2 regions of the Blastococcus sp. KM273129 genome follow, and region 2 is predicted to be linked to the other one. Evidence: riboswitches for the same ligand, from Rfam matches in the RefSeq annotation. Region 2 holds a riboswitch; the other holds the start of a gene.
What was found. A riboswitch is a leader RNA that binds a small molecule or an ion and turns the genes downstream of it on or off. The one in region 2 is predicted to bind thiamine pyrophosphate.

Region 1 (11,649 bases), on a different contig from region 2:
GACGAACCAGGTGTCGCGCCGGTGCAGCGCGGAGCCGCGGGCGTTGCTGCGGGGGACGCCGCAGTCGAAACCCCGGGCGTCCATCGCCGTCGCCAGCCGGCTGCCCCGCCGGATTGCGCCGACGAGCAGCGCGAACGCGGTGCCGGCGAACAGCCGCAGGCGGGCGCCCGGGCTGGCTCCGGCGTCGACGCCCCGCGCGCGGCGGGCCAGGCGGATGGTCTGCCACTCGGTGGCCAGCAGCGGCACCAGGCGCAGGGCGGCGAGCGCCCCGTAGGCGAACCGGGTGGAGACCCGCCAGTGCAGGGTGAGCGCGTCGGCCAGCCGCACCGGGTCCGTGGAGGAGACCAGCAGGACGCCCGGCAGGGCCAGCGCGATCACCCGCAGCCCCCAGGTGGCCCCGCTCAGCCACGCCGCCGCGCCGTCGAGGGTGCCGAACGCGACGTTGACCCACGCGACGCCGGCCGCGCTCAGCAGGAGGGGCCACGTGCGGTGCAGGATCGAGCGCGGGGTGGTCAGGCCCGCGGCGGGCAGCAGCGCCAGCTCGGCGGCGAGGACCACCGACGGCGTCACCAGGTCGCCGCTGACGAGCAGGACGACGGTGAGGACGGCGATCGCCGACAGCTGGGCGACGGGGTTGATCGCCGAGAGGGGGACCTCGCGGGCCGGGCCGAGGGTCAGCGGTGCGGTCACGACGCCGGCACCGGGTTCCCGAGGCGGAGGACGTCGTCGGCGAGCGCGTCGACGACGGCGGCGTCGTGGCTGACCAGGCACAGGGCGCGTCCGTCGGCCTGCTGCTCGGCCAGCAGCGCGACCAGCTCGGCCCAGGTGTCGCGGTCCTGGCCGAAGGTCGGCTCGTCCAGCACCAGGACCGGCGGGCGGGTCGCCAGCGCGGTGGCCACGGACAGTCGGCGCTGCTGGCCGCCGGAGAGGGTGAACGGGTTGGCCTCGGCGAGCGGCGCCAGCCCCAGCCGCTCGAGCAGGTCGTCGGCGCGCCGGCCGGCCGACGTGCGGTCCGCCCCGGCCCGCAGCGGTCCCAGGGAGAGCTCGTCGCGCACCCGCCCGGTCAGGAACTGGTGCTCGGGCTGCTGGAACACCGTGCCGATCCGCTCGACCAGCTCGGCCGCCCGCCACCGCGCCGGCGGCCGGTCGGGCCGGCGCAGCCCGGCACGCAGGGTGGGCCCCACCCGGAGCTGCCCGCTCGTCGGCGCCCGCAGCCCGGCGAGCAGCAGGGCCAGCGTGGACTTGCCGGTGCCGTTCGGTCCGGTCACGGCGAGCGTCCGGCCGGCGAGGAGCGCCGCGTCGGTCGGCGCGAGCGCGGGGCGGTCCGACCCGCGGTGGGTGTAGCCCACCGCCTCGGCGCGCAGGAGCGCCTCGCCGGCCGGGAGGCCGGCCCGGCGCACCGGGAACCGCAGCGGCGGTGGCGTCCAGCCGGAGGGGTGCTCGGTCAGCCCGCCGCCCGGCAGCAGCTCCACGACCCGGTCCACGAGCGGCAGCCACGCCTCCAGGTCGTGGTCGACGACGACCAGGGTGGCCGACCGGTCGGCCACCGCCCGGTCCACCGCCGCGCGCACCAGCGCGGCGCCGTCCGGGTCGAGCTGGGCGGTGGGCTCGTCCAGGAGCAGCAGGCCCGGGTGGGGGGCGAGGGCCCCGGCCAGCACCAGCCGCTGCTTCTGCCCGCCGGAGAGCGCCGCGGTCGCCCGGTCGCGGCCGAGCCCGAAGCCGACGGCGTCCAGCGCCGCGTCGACCGCGGGCCAGATGCGGTCCCGCGGCATCCCGACGTTCTCCAGCCCGAAGGCGACGTCGTCGCCGGCACGGGTCATGACCAGCTGGGAGTCCGGGTCCTGGAAGACCATGCCGACGCGCTGCCGGCTGCGGTCGGGCGGCTCGCCGTCGACGGTGAGCTCGCCCTCGACGTCACCGTTCTCCGGTTCCAGCAGCCCGCCGAGCGCGCGCAGCAGCGTGGACTTGCCGGCGCCCGAGCGGCCGGTGAGCAGCACCCGCTCGCCGGGGGCGATCCGCAGGTCGACGTCCCGCACCGCCCAGGCCCGCCGGGTGGCGTGCCGGAAGCCCCAGCCGCGCAGCCGGACGGCGGCCGGGCCCGAGGCCCCGGACGTCGTCAGACCCGGGTGCGACCGGACGCGAACGACGACAGCGCGCCGCTCGCGGCCAGCGCGCGGGCCAGCAGCACGCTGCCGATCCCGGCGACGACCGCGGTGCTGCCCACGACCAGCGCGACGTAGGTCGTCTTCCAGCCCGCCGACCAGTCGGGGTAGTAGTAGACGAGGTCGAGCACGGCGGCGGTCGCACCGGCGAGGACGGCGGCCAGCAGCGCGGGCGCCCAGCCGAACCGGCGGTAGCGGAAGGCGGCGAACCCGGCGTCGCCGGCCAGGCCCTGCAGCAGGCCGTAGACGATCGTCGTCGTCCCCCAGGCGGAGCCGAGCAGCGCGGAGACGATCGCGGCGACCAGCTCGGCGAAGAGGCCGGCACCGGGCTTGCGGACGATGAGCGGGGCGAGCACGGCGGGGATCAGCCAGACGCCGTACATGAACGCCTGGGCGGGCGGGAAGGCGGCGAACGCCGTCCCGGTGCCGGCCCAGAGCAGGCCCCAGGCCCAGAAGACGACGCCGAAGGCGGCGCCGAGGACGGCGGTGACGACGATGTCGACGGTGCGCCAGCGGTTGCTGCGCTCCCGGGCGGGCGCAGCGTTCGGCGAACGGACGGCCGGATCGGCCATTGCTTCCTCCAGACTCCCTGCGCCGGCATGACCCGGATCAGGTTCGAGGGTCTGCGGTGTCCCGCACTCTCAGCGCCGAAGCGCTCCCCTGCTGTTTGACGTGTTGAGTTGTGCTGCCGCCGAGCCTAGCCCACCCTCAGTCGGGCGTTATGTGCACATAACGCCCCCCGCACCGACCACCCCCTCTGTCGGGCGTTATGTGCACATAACGCCACCCGCACCGACCGCCGTCAGAGGACGAAGCCCAGGAGCAGGTGGGCGTTGAGCCCGATGATCAGGGCGGCGACGACGCTGCCCGCCACGGTGGTGGTCCGGCGGTTCACCCAGCCGCCCATCAGGTCGCGGCGGCTGGTGAGCCACAGCAGGGGCACGAGCGCGAACGGGATGCCGAACGAGAGCACGACCTGCGACCACACCAGCGCCGTCGTCGGGTCCCCGCCCAGCACCAGGACCGCCAGGGCAGGCGCGAGGGTGATCAGCCGGCGGGTGAGCACCGGGATGTGCCGCTTGAGGAACCCGGCCATCACGACCTGCCCGGCGTGCGTGCCCACCGACGACGAGGCGAAGCCGGAGGCCAGCAGCGCGAGGGCGAAGGCGAGCGCGGCCCCGGTGCCGAGCTGGTCACCGAGCCCGGTGTGCACCCCCTCCAGGGTGTCGACGCCGCTGTCGCTGGTGAACAGCTGCGCGGCGATGACCAGCATCGCGGCGTTGACCAGCCCGGCCAGGCCCATGGCCACCACGATGTCGATGCGCTGCGCCCGCAGCAGCCGGCCCCGTCCCTCCCGGGTGCGGCCGGCGGTGACCGCGTCGCCGTAGCGGCCCGGGGTGAGCGCGGAGTGCACGTAGATCACGTGCGGCATCACCGTGGCGCCCAGGATCCCGGTGGCCAGCACGAGGCTCTCGGCGCCGTCGAAGGAGGGCACCATGCCGCCGGCGAGCCCGCCCGGGTCGACGCCGGAGCCGAGCAGCGTGTACCCGAACCCGACCCCGATGACCAGCAGCAGGCCGGCGATGACCCGCTCGAACGGCCGGTACCCGCGGGACTGCGCGGCGAGCAGGACGAACGCGACCACGGCGGTGATGACGCCGCCGATCGGCAACGGGACCCCGAACAGCAGGTACAGCGCCACTGCCCCACCGACGATCTCGGCGAGGTCGGTGGCGATCGCGACCGCCTCCGCCTGCAGCCACAGCCCCCGGGTGACCGGCCGGGGCAGGTTCTCCCGGCAGAGCGTGGCCAGGTCGCGGCCGGTGGCGAGCCCGAGCTTCGCCGTGAGCGACTGGATGAGCATCGCCATGAGGTTCGCCGCGACGATCACCCAGAGCAGGGTGTAGCCGAACGCGGCGCCGCCGGAGAAGTTGGTCGCGAAGTTGCCGGGGTCGACGTAGGCGACGGCGGCGACGAAGGCGGGGCCGAGCATCGACCAGAGCCGGCGGCGACCCGGCGCCGTGCTCGCCGGGCGTTGCGCGGGCGCACGGAGCGTCGTCGGCAGGACGGCGGCCTCGGTCTTCGACAGGTACACGGCGGCCTCGCAGGGTGTCCGGGTGGCGGTCGCCCCTGGTCTGCCCGGCTCGCGTGTCACGCCGGGGCCGACCCGTGGCCCCCCGGGGCCAAGGTCAGCCTTGCCTGCCCGGGCCGGCGCGCCGGGCCCGCTCGACCAGCGCGTCGATGCGCGCGGCATGGGCGCCGCGCCAGTACACCCGCCCGCAGCCGGCGCACCGGGAGAAGTCCTCGACGGTGCGGCGGGTGCCCGGCTCGAGCAGACCGGCGACCTCCGCCTTCGGCACCGGGTGGAGGATCGCGCCGCAGGCGGTGCAGCGGGTGAGCGGTGCCAGCGGCACGGTGAACCGGTCCATCACGTCCACCAGCTGCTCCTCCGGCCGGTCGCCCCGCACGAGCGCGCCGTGCGGCAGGGCGCGGCGCATGAGCAGGCCGCGGTCCTGGGTGAGCAGCACCCGGTCCTCCGCCGCAGCCCGCGCGACCAGCGCCGGGTCGTCGGCGTCGTTCGACCAGGCTGCGTCCGCCCCGAGCAGCCGCAGGCGCCGGGCGAGCGCGCCGAGGCCGACGTCGAGCAGGAACCCGCCCGGGGGGACGGCGACCGGTCGCGGCGCGGGCTCCACCTCGAGCACCGCACCGGGGCGGACGCGTGCGGCGGGGGGCACCGGCGCGCCGTCCACGCGGATGGCGCCGACCTCGGTCAGGGGGATCCCGGCGGCCTGCACGAGGTGGCCGGCGGTCGTGTCGGGGTCGAAGGGCAGCGGCCGCTCACCGGCGCCCCGGTACCGCGCGGCCAGCAGCCGGCGCAGGTCCGGGGCGGGCCGCACGCGCACCTCCACGGCGGCGGGCTACCCCCGCGGGCCGGCGACACGCGCGCCAGGAGTGCACCGGCGTCCTCCTGGGCACGGAGGTCCCCGTCCGCCGTCCCACCCTGGAGGTCCCGTGTCCGACGCAACGCCCCGCCCCCTCGCCCTCGTCACCGGTGCGTCCAGCGGCATCGGGCTGGAGCTGGCCAAGCAGTTCGCCGAGCACGGGTTCGACCTCGTGGCCGTCGCCGAGGACGCCGAGCTCGACGCGGCGGCCGTGCAGCTGCGCGAGCGCGGTGCGGCCGTCTCGCCGATCCGGGCCGACCTCACCCGGCGCGAGGAGGTCGAGAAGGTGGTCGCGGCGGTGCGCGGGGCCGGCCGGCCGCTCGACGCGGCGGCGCTGAACGCCGGTGTCGGCCTCGGCGGCCGCTTCGTCGAGACCGACCTCGACCGGGAGATCGGGATGGTGGAGCTGAACTGCATCTCGACGATGCACCTGGCCAAGCGCGTCGCCCAGGACATGGTGGTCCGGGGCGAGGGGCGGATCCTGTTCACCTCGTCGGTCGCCTCGCAGGCCCCGGAGCCGTTCCAGGCCGTCTACTCCGCGACGAAGGCCTTCGTGCAGTTCCTGGCGCTGGGCCTCCGGGAGGAGCTCGAGGGCACCGGCGTCACCGTCACCGCCCTGCTGCCCGGGCCCACGGACACCGAGTTCTTCGACCGCGGCGACCTGACGGACACCAAGCTGGGCGCCAGCGACAGCAAGGACGACCCGGCGCTGGTCGCCCGCCAGGGGTACGAGGGGCTGATGAAGGGTGAGGCGTCGGTGTTCGCCGGGTCGGTGAGCAGCAAGCTGATGGGCCGGCTGTCGGCGCTCGTGCCCGATGCGGTCGCCGGCAAGACGCACAAGCCGATGACGGCCCCCGGCTCGGCCGAGGGCTGAGCCTGCGGCACGATCGGGGCGTGACCGAGCCGCTGCAGCCCGTCGACCTGCCGGTGGGCGACCTGCTGCTGCGCCCGTGGCGGGAGACCGACATCGGGGCGCTGTGGTCGGCGTTCCAGGACCGCGAGCTGCGGCGGTGGAACGGCGGGGGCGTGGCCTCCCGCACCGACGCCCTGGTGCTCCTCGGGCGGCGGATGGACTGGACCTCCGGCGACCACGCCAGCTGGGCGCTGGTCGACCCGGCGGCGGACGAGCTGCTCGCCTCGGTCTCCCTGCACTCCATCGACCGGCTGCACGGGAACGCGCAGGTCGGCTACTGGACGGTGCCGGCCGCGCGCGGGCGGGGCCTGGCACCCGCCGCCGTCGACGCCGCCTGCCGCTGGGCGTTCGGCGCCCTGCCGGTGGACCGGGTCGAGCTGTGCCACGCGGTCGAGAACCCGGCATCCGGCCGGGTCGCGGAGAAGGCCGGCTTCAGGCGCGAGGGGCGGCTGCGCCGCTCCTTCCGCTACGGCGACGGCGTGAAGCACGACGAGGTGCTGTGGTCGCGCCTCGCCGACGACCCCGTGCCGGTGGTCAGCACCCGCAGCTGCCCCCCGGGGCGGTGAGCGGATCGGCGGGAGCCCGGTGCACGCCGTCCGGGCGCACCACGGGCAGGCCCTCCCGGGCCCAGTACTCGAAGCCGCCGATCATCTCGCGCACCCGGTAGCCGAGCAGCGCCAGCCGGAGCGCCGCGCGGGTGGCGCCGTTGCACCCGGGACCCCAGCAGTAGGTCACCACCGGCACCGCGGGGTCGAGCTCGGCGGCGGCCCGGTCGGGGATCTCGGCGCCGGGCAGGTGCACCGCGCCGGGTACGTGCCCCTGCTGCCACGCCTCGCGGCTGCGGCTGTCGAGCAGGACGAACCCCGGGTCGCCGGTCTCCAGGGCGGTGTGGACGTCGCTGACGTCGGTCTCCACGGCCAGCCGGCGGGCGAAGTGGGCCGCGGCGGCGGCCGGGTCGGTGCTCCAGTCCATCACCGGGCCGACGCTAGGGGTGCCCGGCCCCGGCGACGAGGTCCGTCGCTGCCGGGCACCGCAGCGGATCTGCCGTCCTCACAACGGGACGGCGAGGCCCTCCGGCGCCGGCCGGGCCAGGGCCGCGGCGAGATCGGGCCGCAGCGGGGCCAGCCCTGCCCCGGCGAGTACGACGTCGCGGGTGAAGGCGTGCCAGCGGTGCGCCGAGCGCAGCATGCTGTGGCCGCCGGCGATGGTGAACCGCGCGACCCGGGCGCCCGCGCGCTGCGCCCGGACGGCGAAGTCGGCGGAGAGCTGGGCCGGCACCCAGCGGTCGCCCCGCCCGTGCAGGATCGCGACGGTGCGGTCGCGCAGGTGGCCGACCGGCTCACCGGGCGGCGTCCAGGGTGCGAGCGCGCAGACCGCCGCGACGCCGTCGTCCCCGCCTGCGCGCAGCGCCGCCCGGCCGCCCATCGAGTGCCCGACCAGGACGACGGGCAGGTCGCCGTGCTCGTCGCGGATCCGGTCCAGCGCCCAGCGCACGTCGGCGTAGGCGTCGGCCGCAGCCCCGTTCCAGCCGGCGAACCGGTAGCGCAGCAGGCAGGTGGTGAGCCCCCGCCCGGCGGCGGCGCCGGACACGAACTGCTCGATCGCGCGCATGCGCACCAGGGAGAGCGCCCGCTCCTTGGGCGGCTCGACGCTGGCCACCGTCCCGCCGTGGCAGAACAGCGCGACCGCCCGCGCCGGGCCGGACGCCGGACGGGTCTCCAGGACCGGCTCGGTCACGCCCGGCGGGACCGGCGGCCGCCCCGGAGGCTGGTGCGGGCCCGGTCGCCGAGGTCGCCGGCCTTCAGCAGGGCGTTGCTGACCGTGGAGGGCCCGCGTCGCCGCTCGAGCGCGCGGCCGAGCCGGCGGAGGACGCCGGTCGCCAGCGGGACGACCACGGTCAGGATCAGCCACATGCGCAGCCGGCGGGTGAGGAAGAGCCACATGCCCCGGACTCTGCCCCGTCCCGCCGGCCGGGAACCGGCCTCACTCGGCGAGCTTCACCACCATCTTCCCGGTGTTCCCGCCGCGCAGGAGGTCCAGGAAGGTGTCGACGGCGTTCTCGAGGCCCTCGCGCACCGTCTCCCGGACGACGAGGTCCCCGGAGGTGACCATGCGGGTCACCTCCGTCGTGAACTCGTCCCGCAGGTCGGCGTGGTCACCGACGATGAACCCGCGCAGGCTCAGCTTCTTGGTGACCATCATGAACATGTTGCGCGGCCCCGGGGCGGGCTCGGTGGCGTTGTAGCCCGAGATGGCGCCGCACAGCGCACCGCGCCCGAACTCCCTGAAGGCGCCGATCGCGGCCTCCAGGTGCTCACCGCCGACGTTGTCGAAGAAGACGTCGATGCCCTCGGGCGCGGCCGTGGCGAGCAGGTCGGCCACCGGCCCGTCGTGGTAGTCGAACGCCCGGGTGAAGCCCACCTCCTCGGTCAGCCAGCGCACCTTCTCCGGGGTGCCGGCGCTGCCGACGACCGCGGCGGCCCCGTTCAGCTTCGCGAACTGCCCGACCAGGCTGCCGACCGCCCCCGCGGCACCGGAGACGAACACCGTGTCGCCCTCCCGGAACTCCGCGAGCCGGAAGAGCCCGGCCCAGGCCGTGAGCCCGGGCATGCCCAGCACGCCGAGGTGGTAGCTGGGCGGGATGCCCGGCAGCTCGGGCAGCACCCGCACGTGCGCGGCGTCCAGGACGGCGACGTCCCGCCACGCGGCGTCGGCGAGCACCAGGGCGCCCTCGGGGACGTCGGGGGAGCGGGAGGCGACCACGCGGCCGACCGCCCCGCCCTTCATCGTCTCGCCGATCTCCCAGCGGGCCGCGTAGGACTTCCCCGCGTTCATCCGGCCGCGCATGTAGGGGTCGACCGACATGACCAGCATGCGGACGGCGACCTGCCCCTCGGCCGGGTCCGGGCGCTCGAGCTCCACGAGCCGGAAGTCGTCGGGGGTGGGCTCGCCGTGCGGGCGGGCCGCCAGCTGCCATTCGCGGGTGGTGATCGGCATGCCGCCATCCTGCCGGGCGCGGGGCCGCCGGTGCCGCCCGGCCGGCCGCAGGGGTCAGGCCGAGCGGCCGTCGTGCTGCGCGGCGCCCGGTGCGGTCCGCCGGGCGCGCTCCCCCCGCGCCACCTCGGTCGCCAGCGCGTCGAGGGGCTGGGCGAACGCCGCCAGGGGGTCGGCCAGGGCCGCGAGCCAGGCCTGGGCGGCCGCGAGCCCGGACGGGTCCAGGGCGTACACCCGGCGGGTGCCCTCGGCGCGCACCGTGACCAGCCCCGCCTCCCGCAGCACGCGCAGGTGCTGGGACACCGCCGGCTGCGAGATCGGTGCCGACGCCTGCAGCGCCCGCACGAGGGCACCCGCCGGCTGCTCGCCCGTGGAGAGCAGCTCCAGGACCTGCCGGCGGGTGCGGTCCCCCAGCGCCTCGAAGGTCCCGTTCACCCGGCTCCTGGGGCATCCCCGGACGGCGGCGTCGTGTAGAACGCCACGGTACGGTCGGCCGCCTCCCGCGCGGCGGTGGGATCGTCGCCGTCGGCGGCCGCGGCCTCGCCCCACCCGGCGGCCGCCCGGCGGACGAACTCGACCCCCTCGGGCGTCAGGGTGAACGTCGCCGCCACCTCGGGGTCGACCGGCGCGCCGCTGTCCAGGTGCAGCCCGAGGCCCATGAGCGCCAGGTCCCAGCCCACACCCACCGCACCCGGCCCGAACTGCGCCCAGAACTCGGGGTCCACGGGGGCCTCGTGCACCAGTTCGAGCTCGGTGCCGCCGTCCGACGGGGAGAGGGTGACCTGCAGCCAGGAGAGCATCCCGCCGAACTCCCAGGTGACGGCGAAGGACTCGGGCTCGTCGCACCGCTCGACCACGCCGCCGGCGTTGCCCTCGAGCTGGTAGCGGCCGCCGGCGCGCAGCTCGCCGCTCACCGGCAGGAACCAGCGGGGCAGCCGCTCGGCGTCGGTGAGCGCGCCCCAGACCTGGGCCCGGTCGGCGCGGTAGGTGCGCCGGGCGACGGCGATGCGCGTCGGCGCGCCGTCCCGGGAACCGGTGCGCACCTCGCGCGTGACCAGGCCGGCCGTGGCGACCGGATCGGTGGTGGTCATGGCGCCTCCTCGGTTGCATAAGCCGCGACTTATGAACTGACGGTAGCGCCGGCCGTCTCGCGCGGCAAGCCCTTCGCCCCCGCCCCACCCCGCGGGGGCACGGGGAGCTGTGCCTACGGTTCAGGCCCCGAGACCGCATGGATAGCTCCCTGTGCCCATGACTGGAGGCCGGACCCGTGGAGACCCTCCGCACCCCTGACGAGCGCTTCGCCGACCTGCCCAATTTCCCGTACGAACCCCGCTACGTCGAGGTCGACGACGGCGAGGGCGGCCGACTGCGGATCGCCTACGTCGACGAAGGCCCGGCCGACGGCGAGACGGTGCTGCTCCTCCACGGCGAACCGTCCTGGTCCTTCCTCTACCGCCGGATGATCCCGGTGCTGGTCGACGCCGGCCTGCGCGTCGTCGCGCCCGACCTGGTCGGCTTCGGCCGCTCGGACAAGCCGGTCGAGCGGTCCGCCTACACCTACGCCCGCCACGTCGGCTGGATGCGCCAGGCGCTGCTCGACGAGCTCGGCCTGCGCGACCTCACCCTCGTCTGCCAGGACTGGGGCGGGCTCATCGGGCTGCGGCTGGTCGCGGAGAACCCCGACCGGTTCGCCCGGGTCGTCGTCGCCAACACCGGCCTGCCCACCGGCGACCAGAAGATGAGCGAGGCGTTCCTGGCCTGGCAGCGGTTCTCCCAGGAGAGCCCCGAGTTCCACATCGGCCGCATCGTCGGCAACGGCACCGCCCGCGGGCTCGCCCCCGAGGTGGTGGCCGCCTACGACGCGCCCTTCCCCGACGACCGGTACACCGCCGGCGCCCGGCAGTTCCCCGCGCTGGTGCCGACGTCGCCCGACGACCCGGCGGCCGCGGCCAACCGGGCGGCGTGGGAGGTGCTGGCGCGCTGGGAGAAGCCCTTCCTCACGGCCTTCTCCGACTCCGACCCGATCACCGGCGGGGGCGACCGGGTGTTCCGGAAGCTCGTGCCCGGCGCCCAGGGGATGCCGCACACCACGCTGGCCGGCGGCGGGCACTTCCTGCAGGAGGACGTCGGCCCAGAGCTCGCCGGCGTCGTCGCCGACCTGGTCGCCGCCACCCCGCGCGGCTGACGCCGGCGTGGCGCTCACCCCCGAGGAGGTCCTCGGCGCACTCCGGCGCACCCCCGACGTCGAGGCCCCGGACCTCGTCGCCGTCGACGCGACCGACCGGCTGCTGCTCGACCTCGCGGCCGAGCTGGTCCCCCGGTGCGGGCCGGGCGAGGTCGCCGTCGTCGACGACTCCTACGGCGCGCTCGCGCTGGGGCTGGCCGCCCGGCACGGGCTCACCGGTGTGCGGGTGGGCCAGGACCTGCTGGTGGGGGAGCGGGCGCTGGCGGCCAACGCCGAGCGCGTGGGCCTGGCCGGCACCTCCCGGTCGCTGCCGCTGGGCCCCGGGCTGGCGGACGGCGCGCGGTTGGTGCTGGTCAAGGCCCCCAAGGGGCTGGACGCGCTGCGCGAGATCGCCGAGGTGGTCGCGGCGTCGGCGGCCCCCGACGTCACCGTCCTGGTGGGCGGCCGGGTCAA
Region 2 (11,649 bases):
GCGGTTGCGGTCATGGTCTTGAGCTTTCCCAGCCGGGCGACCAAATACCTGTGCCGTGGACGTGAATCGGGCGGTAGCTTCTGTTCCCTGAGAACAAAGGAGCCGTGATGCCGGTAGACCCTGCACCGTTCCCGGAGGCCGTGGCGGAGGCGATGCGCGCCGATCTGCCGGCGGTGGCCGAGCGGGCCGTCGAGGAGATCATCGTGGGCGTCCCGAGCTACGCCGACGCCTTCCTCGGCCCGATGGGCCGGAAGATCTCGACCGCGGTCGAGATGGCGCTGCGGGGGTTCCTGCAGGTCGCCGTCGACGGGGGCGGCGTGGACGCCGGCACCCCGGGCGGGCCCGTCGTCGAGGCCGCCTACGCGCTGGGGCGCGGAGAGGCGCGCAGCGGCCGGTCGATGGACGCGCTGCTGGCCGCATACCGGGTGGGCGCACGCGTCTCGTGGCGGGACATGAGCGCCACCGCCGTCCGCGCCGGGCTGGACCCCATGTCGCTGGCCCGCTTCGCCGAGCTGGTGTTCGCCTACATCGACCGGCTCTCCGCCGCCAGCGTCGCCGGCCACGCCGACGAGCTCGCGTCCAGCAGTCGCGAGCGCCAGCGCCTCCGCGAGCGGCTGGCGCGCGGGCTGCTCACCGGCAGCCCGCACGCCGAGCTCGCCGAGATGGCGCAGCGCGCCGAGTGGACCCCGCCTCGCACGCTGACCGCCGTGCTGCTGCCCGAGGGGCGCGTGCGGGGAGCTCTGGTCTCCCTGGACCCCCGCACCCTGGTCGCGACCGAGGACCTGCCGGGGACGGACGCCCCGCGGGAGCTGTCGGTGCTGCTGGTCCCGGACGCGGAGGGCGCCGCCCGCGGCGCGTTGCTGCGCGGTCTGGCGGGTCGTCGCGCCGTGGTCGGCCCCGCCCGGCCGTGGTGGGGTGTGCAGGCCTCGTACGGCCGGGCGCTGCGGGCGCTGCGGCTGGACGTCGTCGCGGAGGACGACGGGCCGCTGGACACCGATGCGCGGCTGGCGGAGCTGGTCCTGCGTGCCGACGAGGAGGCGCTGGCCGACCTCCGGGCCCGGGCGCTGGCCCCGCTGGCGACGGTGGGGGAGACCGCGCGCGAGAAGCTCACCGAGACGCTGCGGAGCTGGCTGCTCCACCACGGTCGGCGCGACCAGGTGGCTGCCGCGCTCTTCGTGCACCCGCAGACGGTGCGCTACCGGATGACCCAGCTGCGCGAGCTCTACGGGCCCGTGCTGGAGGACCCGCAGACGGTCCTGGAGCTGACGATCGCGCTCGGGGTGGCGCCACCGTCGACGGATCCGGGGTGACCGCGCCGCCCGCGGGTGCGGTGCGGTTTCACGGGAAACAGCCGTCCGCACCGCGTGCGGGGGCGACCCCGCGGTCGGTCCGCGGGCCGCGCGGTGGACCGCGAGGTCGGCTGCCGTCCCGCGAGGTCCGGATCTCCGGAAGGCTGGCGCGGTGACCGTCGACCTCGGCGCCGCCGCCGCCTTCCTCGCCACCGCCGGGCGGGTGCTCGACCGCCGTCGCTTCGAGCTGCTGTTCGCCGGCGGGTCGCCGGAGCCGGTGCTGGCCGCCGTCGACGGGTACCGCAACGCCGACGGCGGCTACGGGTGGGGGCTGGAGCCCGACCTGCGCTCGGCGACCAGCCAGCCGGGCGGCGCGCTGCACGCCCTGGAGGTGTTCGCCGACGTCGTCCCCGCGACCACGCCGCGTGCGGGCGAGCTCTGCGACTGGCTGGCGGCCGTGAGCCTGCCCGACGGCGGCCTGCCGTTCGCGCTGCCGGTGCCCGACCCGGCCGGGTGCGCGCCGTTCTGGGTGCGGGCGGACCCCACCCGATCCTCGCTGCAGATCACCGCCGTCGTCGCCGCGACGGCGCACCAGGTCGCCGCCGGGGACCCGACCGTGGCCGGGCACCCGTGGCTGGACCGGGCGACCGGGTACTGCCTGGATGCCGTCGGCCGGCTCGGCGGCGGCACGCACGCCATGGAGCTGGCCTTCGCGGTGCGGTTCCTCGACGCCGCGGCCGTGACCCGCCCGGAGGCCGGTGAGCTGGTCGATCGGCTGCGGCCGCACGTGCCGGCGGACGGGCTGCTGCACGTGGCCGGGGGTGCCCCGGACGAGCACATGCGCCCGCTGGACTTCGCCCCGCTGCCCGGTGGCCCGGCCCGGTCGCTGTTCGCCCCCGGGGTGGTCGACGCCGAGCTCGACCGGCTGGCCGCGGGCCAGCGGGACGACGGCGGGTGGACCGTCGACTTCGACAGCTGGTCCCCGGCCGCCGCCCTCGAGTGGCGCGGACACCGGACCGTGCAGGCGCTCCTCCTGCTGCGCGCCAACGGCCGCCTCTGACCGCCCGGCGTTCAGGCGGGTCGGAGGACCGCCACCAGGAACTCGGAATCAGGCGTGAACGGCCGGAGGTCCCAGGTCGAGAGCAGCAGGTCCGGCGCCCAGCCGGCCGCCCGCGCGTCGTCCAGGAACTCGTCGAAGGCGTAGCCGCGGCCGGCACCGAAGCCGATGGCCGCCCGGCCGTCCGCCGCGATGTGGGCGCGCAGCCGGCGCAGCACCGCGCCGCGGGTCGACGGCGCGAGGAACGCCATCACGTTGCCGGCGCTGACGATCGCGTCGAACGGCTCGTCGATGCCCTGCGCCGGGAGGTCCAGCTCGGCGAGGTCGCCGACCAGCCACCGCGGCCCGGGGTGGTCCTGCTCGGCCGCGGCGATCAGCACCGGGTCGACGTCGACACCCACCACCCGGTGGCCGACCTCGTGCAGGTGGGCACCCACCCGGCCCGGCCCGCAGCCGGCGTCCAGCACCCGGGAGCCGCGCGGCAGCATCGCGTCGACCAGCCGGGCCTCGCCCACCAGGTCCATCCCCTGCTCCGCCAGCGTGCGGAACCGCTGCACGTACGCCGCCGAGTGGGACGGGTCCTCCTGCGTCATGCGGGTCCAGGCGCTGGGTTCGGGGCGTTCGGCCATGCAGCCGTTCTACAGGGCGGCCCGCCCGGTGCGCTCAGCGACCGGAGGGCAGCTCGTCGAGCAGGACGCCGGGGTTGAGCACGCCGGCCGGGTCGAGGGCCGACTTCGCCGCCCGCAGTGCCAGCGCGAACGGCTCCGGGCGCTGCCGGTCGTACCCGGGGCGGTGGTCGCGGCCGACCGCGTGGTGGTGGGTGATCGTCGCGCCCAGGCGGCCCAGCACCTCCGAGGCCGCCGTCTTCACCTCGTCCCACATCGCCACCTCCGCGCCGGGCCGCCCGGCGGCGAGGACGGTGAAGTAGGGCGCGGCGCCGTCGGGGTAGACGTGGGTGAGCCGGCAGTTGAGCAGGCCGGGTGCGCCGGTGACCTGCTCGACGGCGGCCCCCACCTCGGCGCGCACCGTCGCGTGGAGCTCCTCGAGCCGGTCCCAGGTGCAGGCGGTCTCGAAGGTCTCCACGAGCGCGCTCATCCGGGCGAGCCCGTCGCGGACGTAGGGCATGCGCAGGAAGCTGCTGCGCCAGGCGCCCGCGGCCGCGTCTCCCCCGCCCGCCGGGTCGGCGACGCGTCCCCCGTGCGCCCGCGCCAGCTCGGTCAGCTCGTCCAGGCGGCCCGCCACGGGGTGCACGGCGGACTCCACGCCCAGCACGAGGACCCACTCCCCCGACGATGCGCCGGCCAGCGCGGCCTCGCCCGGGTCGAGCAGCCGGCAGTTCGCCGGGTGCAGGCCGGCCTGCGCGATGGCCCGGACGGCGGCGAACGCGGCGGCGCCGTCGGGGAACGTGGCCGACGCCGAGGCCTTGAACCGTGGCCGGTCCTGGAGCCGCATCCACGCCTCCGTGATCACCCCGAGCGTGCCCTCCGAGCCGAGGAAGAGCCGGTCGGGCGAGGGGCCGGCGCCCGATCCGGGCAGCCGCCACGACTCGCTGACGCCCACCGGCGTGACCACCCGCAGCGACTCGACGAGGTCGTCGACGTGGGTGTGCAGGGTCGCGTAGTGGCCGCCGGCCCGGGTGGCCAGCCAGCCGCCCAGGGTGGAGAACTCGAAGCTCTGCGGGAAGTGCCGCAGGGTCAGCCCGTGCGGGCGCAGCTGCGCCTCGAGCACCGGGCCCAGCGCGCCGCCCTGGATCCGGGCGGCCCGGCTCACCGGGTCGACCTCCAGGACGCGCTCCAGCCCGGTGAGCTCCAGCGCCAGCCACGGCCGGTCGCCGCGGTACTCCACCCCGCCGACCACCGAGCTGCCGCCGCCCACGGGCACGACGACGAGGTCCGAGGCGGCGGCCCAGTCGAGGAGGTCGACGACCTCGGTCTCGGTGGCGGGCCGGGCGACGGCGTCCGGGGCGCCCGCGAGGTCCCCCGAGAGGGCCCGGACGACGTCCCGGTAGGCCTTGCCGAACGCGCGGGCGGCGCGCGCTCCCGGGTCGGTGGTCACCGGCAGGGCCGGTGGCGGGCTGATCCGCGTCGGCGGGAGCTCGAGGTCGCGGACGTCGGGGACCGGCCGCGGGCGCGCGGGCAGCCCGGGGAGCAGCCCGGCGAGCGCGGCGCACTCGTCGTCGGGCAGCGCCTGGTCGGTCGTCCCCCAGCCCCACCAGGAGCGCGTCGCCGTCGTCGTCATGCAGGGGGCCTCCAGTCGGGTGGGTCGGCGGGCTGCAGCGCCGGGTCGTCGGCGGCCAGCGTGCGCACCGGGCCGGGCGGCGTCAACGGGCCCTCGAAGCGCACGGTCACCCGGCCGAGCCCCCGTCCCCACACCCAGCCGGCCCCGTGCTCGTCGTGCCGCACGTCCTGCCCCGGCCACCAGCGCTTCTCCACCGGCAGTGGCGGCTCGTCGGCTGCCTCCTGCTCGGGCGCGACGGCCTCGTCCGGCTCGTCCTCGTCCGTGGTGAAGAGGTCGCCCTGCGCGTAGAGCGACAGCCCCGAGACGCCGACCCCGAGCAGGCGCAGCCCCCCGCCCGTACCGGCCTCGGTGAGCAACCGGCGGGCAGTGGTCGCGATGACCCGGGGGTCGTCCGTCGGCTGCGGCAGCGTCTGAGAGCGGGTGATCGTCGTGAAGTCGTAGCGGCGCAGCTTCAGCGTGACCGTGCGCCCGGAGTAGGCGGCGGCGCGCAGCCGGCTCCCCACCCTGGCCGCCATCGAGTCGATCTCCCGGTTCAGCACGGCGACGTCGGTGAGGTCCCGCTCGAAGGTCTCCTCGTGCGACACGGATTTCACCTCGCGGTCGGGGACGACGGCGCGGTCGTCCTCGGCGCGGGCCAGGGCGTGCAGCCCGGCGCCGTGCGCCCGGCCGGCCAGCGCGATCAGGTCGGGCAGGGACTTGGCGGCGAGGTCCCCGACCGTCCGCACGCCGACCTGGTGCAGCCGCTCCGCCGTCGCCGGCCCGACCCCGCCGAGCCGGGTGACCGGCAGCGGGTGCAGGAGGTCGAGCTCGCCACCCGGGGCGACGACGACGAGGCCGTCCGGCTTCTGCAGGTCGGAGGCGATCTTGGCCATGAGCTTCGAGCTGCCGATGCCCACCGAGCCGGTGACCCCTCCGGTGGCGCGCGCGATCCGCTCCTTGAGACCGGCGGCCAGTTCCGTCACACCGGAAACCGAGAGGTCGTGCCCGGCCCCGGCGGCGAGGTCGACGTAGGCCTCGTCGATGGACACGGGCTCCACGAGCGGCGACAGCTCGCGCAGCAGGTCCATGACGACGTCGGAGGTGCGCCGGTAGGCCGCGAACCGGCCACCGAGGAACGCCGTCCCCGCTGGGCAGCGCCGCCGGGCCTCCGCGGTCGACATCGCCGACCGCGCCCCGTAGGCCCGCGCCTCGTAGGACGCGGTGGCGACGACACCCCGGCCACCCACGCCGCCGACGACGACCGGCCGGCCGCGCAGCGAGGGCTTGTCCCGCTGCTCGACCGCGGCGAAGAAGGCGTCGAGGTCCAGGTGCAGGATGCTCGCCTCCCGCCTCATGCCACCGATGATCGCCCGGACCGTGGGCCCGGCGGGAACCGCCCCCGCTCAGACCAGGACGGCCCAGCCCTCCCGGGCGTGGGCGGCGCGCCAGAACTCGAGCTCGTACCGGGTGGCGACGGCGAACGCGGTCAGCATGGCCGGCTCCTGGCCGGGAGCGGAGCGTGCCGCGGCGTCGGCCAGCCGCCGGGCGGTGACCGTGGCCTCCTGGAACGGGGCGGCGTCGTAGGTGGCGACCCACCGTCGGTAGGGGTGGTCAGGTGCCGCCCGCGCCACCGGGGCCAGGCGGGCGCCGACGTCGGCGTACACCCAGTAGCAGGGCAGGACGGCCGCGGCGGCGACCGGGTACGGCGCGGTCGCCGCCGTCGCCACCAGGTAGGAGGTGTACGCGAGGCAGGTCGGCGACGCGACCGGCGCACCGTCCGGCTCCCCGAGCAGGTCGGTGCCGAGCAGGTCGGCGTGCAGCTCGGTCTCCACCGCCCCGCAGGTCTGCGCCGAACCGGCCCAGAAGGCCGCGGCCTGCGCGTCGGGCGCGCGGGCCGCCAGCAGCGCCAGCGCGCGGGCGTAGCTGCCCAGGTAGACCGCGTCCTGCTCCAGGTAGTGGCGGAAGACCTCCGGGGCGAGGGTGCCGTCGGCCAGCTCGGCGAGGAAGGGCAGCTCGTCGATCGCCCGGCGGAGGTCCGCCGTCGCCGCCCAGGCGCGCTCGCTGAAGCCGGTCACGCCGGCCAGATCCCGGCGAAGTGGTGCACCGGGCCGTGGCCGGCGCCGATCCGCAGCGCGGCGCCCCCGGCCAGCGCCCGCTGCAGGTAGTCGCGGGCCGGTTCCACCAGGACCACCCAGTCCGGGGGCTCGCCGGCGCGGGCGGCGAGCGCGGCCAGCGCCGAGGAGAGCGTGCACCCGGTCCCGTGGGTCGCCGTCGTGTCGATGCGCGGCCGCCGGGTCTCCGTGGTGCCGGCGGCGCTGGCGAGGACGTCGACGCTCTCCGGGCCGCCCAGGTGACCACCCTTGATGAGCACCGCGCGCGGCCCCAGGGCCAGCAGCGCCCGCGCCTGCTCGTGCAGCTCGTCGACGTCGCGCGCCGGCTCGGTGTCCAGCAACGCGGCGGCCTCCGGCACGTTGGGGGTGATCAGGTCGGCCAGCGGCAGCAGTTCGGTGCGGACCGCTGCCACCGCGTCGTCGTCGATCAGCCGGTGGCCGCTCGTCGCCACCATCACCGGGTCGCAGACGACCGGGCCGGGGAGCCGCTCGGCCAGCACCGCGGCCACCGCGCGCACCACGTCGGCGCTGCCCAGCATCCCGAGCTTGGTGGCGTGCACCTCGACGTCGTCGAGCAGGGTGTGCAGCTGCCGGGTGACGAACTCCGCCGGTACCGGGTGCACGCCGTCGACACCGCGGGTGCTCTGCGCGGTGAGGGCGGTGAGCACCGCCGTCCCGTACGCGCCGAGGGCGCTGAACGTCTTCAGGTCCGCCTGGATGCCGGCGCCGCCGCTGGGGTCGCTGCCGGCCACGGAGAGCGCGGTCGGCGTCATCGCGCGCCCACCGGGGCGAGCTGGGCGCGCAGCGCCGCCGCCGCGGCCCGCGGATCGGGTGCCGCGCAGATCGCCGAGACCACGCAGACGCCGTGCACGCCCGTGGCCGCCGCCGCGGCCGCCCGGGTCGCGTCGATGCCGCCGATCGCCACGGTGGTCAGCCCCGCGGCCCGTGCGGTGGCGGCCAGCTCCCGGACGGTGGCCAGGCCCAGCCCCTGACCGGCCTCGGGTTTGGTCGGCGTCGCCCACACCGGGCTGAGGCCGACGAGGTCGACGGTGCCCGCCGGCAGGCGGAGCGCGGCGGCGAGGTCCTCGGTGCTCTCCACGGAGAGGCCGACCAGCCGATCGGGCCCGAGCGCCGCCCGCACCTCGGTCACCGGCAGGTCCTCCTGGCCGACGTGCACACCCGAGGCGCCGGCGAGCAGGGCGACGTCGAGGGCGTCGTTCACCACCACCGCCACGTCCGGCCGGTCGGCGAGCGCGGCCTGCACCGAGCGGGTCAGCGACAGCAGCTCTCGGCGGGGGGCGTCCTTGTCGCGCACCTGGACGGCGGTGACGCCACCGGCGACCGCGGCGCGGACGACGTCGGCCACCGGTCGCGGCCGGCACAGCTGCGTGTCGGTGACCAGGTAGAGGGTCGGGTCGAACGCCGGGCGCATCAGGCGCTCCGCACGTCCGCGCGCGCCAGGTCCTCGGGGCCGACGGCGTCGAGCGCGTCCAGCCAGGCCGCCGCGAAGGTGCCCGGCCCGGCGGCGCCCGCCGCGGCCCGCTCGGCGGCGAGGGCGACGTGCGCGTGCGCGGCCACGGCACCGGTGAAGGGGTCGCCGGTCGCGGCGACGTAGGCGGCGACCAGCGCCCCGAGCGCGCACCCGGCGCCGGTGGTGCGGGTCAGCAGCGGTGAGCCCCCGCCCACCCGGATGGTGCGTGCGCCGTCGGTGATCAGGTCCACCTCGCCGCTGACCGCGACCACGCCGCCCGCCCGCCCGGCGAGCCCTGCGGCGGCGGAGGCGGCGTCCTCGGCGCCCGCGGTGCTGTCCACGCCGCGCCCGCCGGAGCCCGCCCCGGCCAGCGCCATGACCTCCGAGGGGTTGCCCCGGACGACGGCGGGGCCGAGCGCCACCAGCTCGGCCGCCAGCGCCGTCCGGTAGCCGAGGCCGCCGACGGCGACCGGGTCGAGCACCCACGGGGTGCCCGCCGCCCCGGCCGACCGGGCGGCCAGCCGCATCGCCTCGGCGGTGCGCGCGTTGACGGTGCCGACGTTGACCAGGACGGCGGAGGCGACGGCGGCGAAGTCCCCCGCCTCCTCGGGCGCGTCGACCATCGCCGGGGCCGCGCCGACCGCGAGCAGGGCGTTGGCGGTGAGCGTCTGCACCACCGTGTTGGTCAGGCAGTGCACCAGCGGCGCGGTCCCGCTCAGCGCCGCTCGGGCAGCGCGCAGGTCGACGACTTCCACAGCATCGGACATGCCGGTGACATCCCTTCGCCAGTGCGAACTGGAGCAGGTTCGGCGGGTGTGATCTCAGTCCCGGGCGGGACACCCCGTGCCACGTACAGGGCCGAACCTAGCAGGAGGTAGCGTCCCCGGCCGTACCGCGGGAGCCCGCCGGAGCGGGCTGAGAGGGCGGCAGCGGCCGCCGACCGTTCGAACCTGTCCGGGTCATACCGGCGTAGGGAGGCTGTCGATGCGTGCCGTGCGTTTCCACGAGGTGGGCCGTCCACCGCGGGTCGAGGAGCTCGACCCGCTGCGGCCCGGGCCCGGCGAGGTCCTGATCGACGTCGCGGCCGCCGGTGTCTGCGGGACCGAGCTGCACTTCCTCGACGGGCTGCTGACCCCGGCGCGGACGCCGATCACCCTGGGCCACGAGGTGGCGGGCGTCGTCGCAGAGGTGGGCGAGGGCGTCTCCGACGTCGCCGCGGGAGGCCGCGTCGCGGTGCACTACCTGCACGCCTGTGGCCGGTGCCGGTGGTGCCGCAGCGGCGACGACCACCTCTGCGACGCACCCCTGGGGTTCCTCGCCTTCGCGACCGACGGCGGCTTCGCCGAGCAGGTCGTGGTGCCGGCGTCGGCCGTGGTGCCCGTCCCGCCGGAGGTCGACCTCTCGACGGCAGCGGTGCTGTGCTGCAGCGCGACCACCGCGCTGCACGCCGTCGAGGTCGCCGGCGTGCGGCCCGGTGACACCGCCGTCGTCTACGGCGTCGGGGGTGTGGGCCTGGCGCTCGTCCAGGTGCTGCGCGAGAGAGGTGCCCGGCCGATCGCCGTCGCCCGCAACGCAGACCGCCTCGCGCTGGCCCGCGAGCTGGGCGCCGAGGTGACCGTCGACGCGGGCGTCGAGGACGTGGTCGCGGCTGTCCGCGCCGCCACCGGAGGTGCGGGGGCCGACGTCGTCGTCGAGCTGGTGGGCACCCGCGAGACCAGCGCGAACGCGCTCGCATCGCTCGGGAAGCAGGGGAGGCTCGTCTACGTCGGCTACAGCTTCGACCGGATCGGGCTCGACCCGCTGTCCCTCGTCGTCCCCGAGCAGCGGATCCTCACCTCCGTCGGCAACCGGCGCTCCGAGCTGGTGGCGGCCCTCGACCTGGCCGCACGGGGCCGGCTCCGCACCACCGTCACGGAACACCCGCTCGCGGACGCTCCTCGGGTGCTGGAGGACCTGCGGGCCGGCCGCGTCGTGGGCCGGGCGGTGCTCGTGCCGTGACGGGCGGCGACCGGGAGCGATGAGTTCCCGCGCCCCCCGCGGTCGTGTGCACGAGGGCCGGTCGTCCCCGGAGCGCCGACCGGCCGATGAGAGGGAATGCGGATGACCGGGAACGGGGACGGCGCGGGCGGTCGCGACGTCGAGCGGTGGGTGGCGACGACCTACGGCGGCCTCGCCGACCTGCTGGCCGCCGACCCGGGCGCCTGGGACGGACCGTCGCTCTGCGCGGGCTGGCGGGTCCGGCACGTGGTGGCGCACGTGACCATGCCGGTGCGGCTGACGCCGGAGCGGTTCGGCGCGGAGATGGCCGCCGCGGGTGGCGACTTCGGCCGTCTCTCCGACACGGTGGCGGCCCGGGACGCCGCCCTCCCGGCCGCCGAGCTCCTGGCCGCGCTGCGCTCCCCGGTCCTGCACCGGTGGCAGCCGCCGGGCGGGGGCGCCCCGGGGGCGCTGACGCACGCCGTCGTCCACTCGCTCGACGTGACGCTGGCCCTCGACCGGCCGCCGGTCGCGCCGGCCGGCGCGGCGCTCGCCGTCCTCGACCAGCTCGCCGCCGCGGACGGCTCGCTCTTCGGCGTCGACCTGTCCGGTGCGCGGTTTGAGGCGACCGATGCGGCGCGGGCCTGGGGCGACGGCGCGGTCGTCGGGGCAGGCACCGGCCGGCTCGTCGCGCTGCTGGCCGGGCGCACGCTGCCGGACGGCCAGGCCCTCCGCCGTCGCTGACCCCGCTCAGCCCTCGGTCAGGGCGGCGGTGGGCAGCCAGTCGGCGTCGAGGAGTTCGGCGATCTCCTGCAGCGAGGAGGTGTCCGCCCCGGCCGTGGAGCCGCTGACCGCCAGCCGCTCCACCATCACCCGCGCGACCTGCTCCTCCACCGTGTCGGCCGCGAACGCCACCCGCCACGGCGAGGAGCGACCGTCGCGATGGGTCCGCCCGGTGACCTGCCGCGCCTGGATGCCGGAGAATCGCGGCTGGTGGAACAGCCCCACCCGCGGCACCTCAGATGCCGTGGACCCGCCGGGCAGCAGCTCACCGGCGTGCAGGCTGATCGAGGCGGTGACGGTGAAGACGCAGACCGCGGCCTCCCCGCGCTGGAACCGCAGCCGCTCGGCCTCGACGTCGAACCGGTCGCGGCCGTAGATGGACGCCACCGGGATGCCGGCGTCGAGCAGCGCCTCGCGGATCGGGTCGGCCGCCGTCTCCACGAACTCGACCGACACCGCCACCTGGCGCTCGGCCTCCACCTGCGCCTTGACCCAGTCGACGGTGGCCTGGACGCGGATGAGCCCGGCCTTCTGGCGGAACCGCAGCAGCGCCGCCCGGCCGCGGGCGGTCTGCCGGCCGCGGCGGGCCAGTTGCATCTCGGCGCGGAACTCCGACCACTCGGCCTCGTACTGCGCCCGCTCGGCCGGGGTGAGCAGCACCGGGGTCCCGGTCACCGAGACCGGCCCCCAGGGGGCCGGGCGGTGCAGCGTGGCGGGCGGGTCGGCGTCGGCGAGCCAGGACTG

Region 1: another riboswitch for thiamine pyrophosphate. It lies ahead of E9565_RS16425 (ECF transporter S component); the one in region 2 lies ahead of E9565_RS08620 (alcohol dehydrogenase catalytic domain-containing protein).

What each region holds. Positions count from the first base shown of each region.
Region 1 is NZ_SSXB01000065.1:8,152-19,800, reverse strand. Features, by position in the region: gene E9565_RS16435 (energy-coupling factor transporter transmembrane protein EcfT) at 1-690, opposite strand, end outside; gene E9565_RS16430 (ABC transporter ATP-binding protein) at 687-2,036, opposite strand; gene E9565_RS16425 (ECF transporter S component) at 2,117-2,734, opposite strand; TPP riboswitch at 2,731-2,834, opposite strand; gene E9565_RS16420 (Nramp family divalent metal transporter) at 2,965-4,257, opposite strand; gene E9565_RS23340 (Mut7-C ubiquitin/RNAse domain-containing protein) at 4,352-5,071, opposite strand; gene E9565_RS16410 (SDR family oxidoreductase) at 5,175-5,978, shown strand; gene E9565_RS16405 (GNAT family N-acetyltransferase) at 5,999-6,583, shown strand; gene E9565_RS16400 (rhodanese-like domain-containing protein) at 6,552-6,989, opposite strand; gene E9565_RS16395 (alpha/beta fold hydrolase) at 7,068-7,754, opposite strand; gene E9565_RS16390 (hypothetical protein) at 7,751-7,960, opposite strand; gene E9565_RS16385 (NADP-dependent oxidoreductase) at 8,001-9,014, opposite strand; gene E9565_RS16380 (helix-turn-helix transcriptional regulator) at 9,069-9,446, opposite strand; gene E9565_RS16375 (SRPBCC family protein) at 9,443-10,102, opposite strand; gene E9565_RS16370 (haloalkane dehalogenase) at 10,279-11,196, shown strand; gene E9565_RS23335 (class I SAM-dependent methyltransferase) at 11,204-11,649, shown strand, end outside.
Region 2 is NZ_SSXB01000021.1:6,844-18,492, reverse strand. Features, by position in the region: gene E9565_RS08670 (ferredoxin reductase) at 1-14, opposite strand, end outside; gene E9565_RS08665 (CdaR family transcriptional regulator) at 108-1,310, shown strand; gene E9565_RS08660 (hypothetical protein) at 1,462-2,349, shown strand; gene E9565_RS08655 (bifunctional 2-polyprenyl-6-hydroxyphenol methylase/3-demethylubiquinol 3-O-methyltransferase UbiG) at 2,361-2,975, opposite strand; gene E9565_RS08650 (FAD-binding oxidoreductase) at 3,010-4,584, opposite strand; gene E9565_RS08645 (DNA polymerase IV) at 4,581-5,918, opposite strand; gene E9565_RS08640 (TenA family protein) at 5,967-6,638, opposite strand; gene thiD (bifunctional hydroxymethylpyrimidine kinase/phosphomethylpyrimidine kinase) at 6,635-7,447, opposite strand; gene thiE (thiamine phosphate synthase) at 7,444-8,106, opposite strand; gene thiM (hydroxyethylthiazole kinase) at 8,106-8,912, opposite strand; TPP riboswitch at 8,906-8,999, opposite strand; TPP riboswitch at 9,033-9,135, shown strand; gene E9565_RS08620 (alcohol dehydrogenase catalytic domain-containing protein) at 9,130-10,143, shown strand; gene E9565_RS08615 (maleylpyruvate isomerase family mycothiol-dependent enzyme) at 10,246-10,866, shown strand; gene E9565_RS08610 (DEAD/DEAH box helicase) at 10,873-11,649, opposite strand, start outside.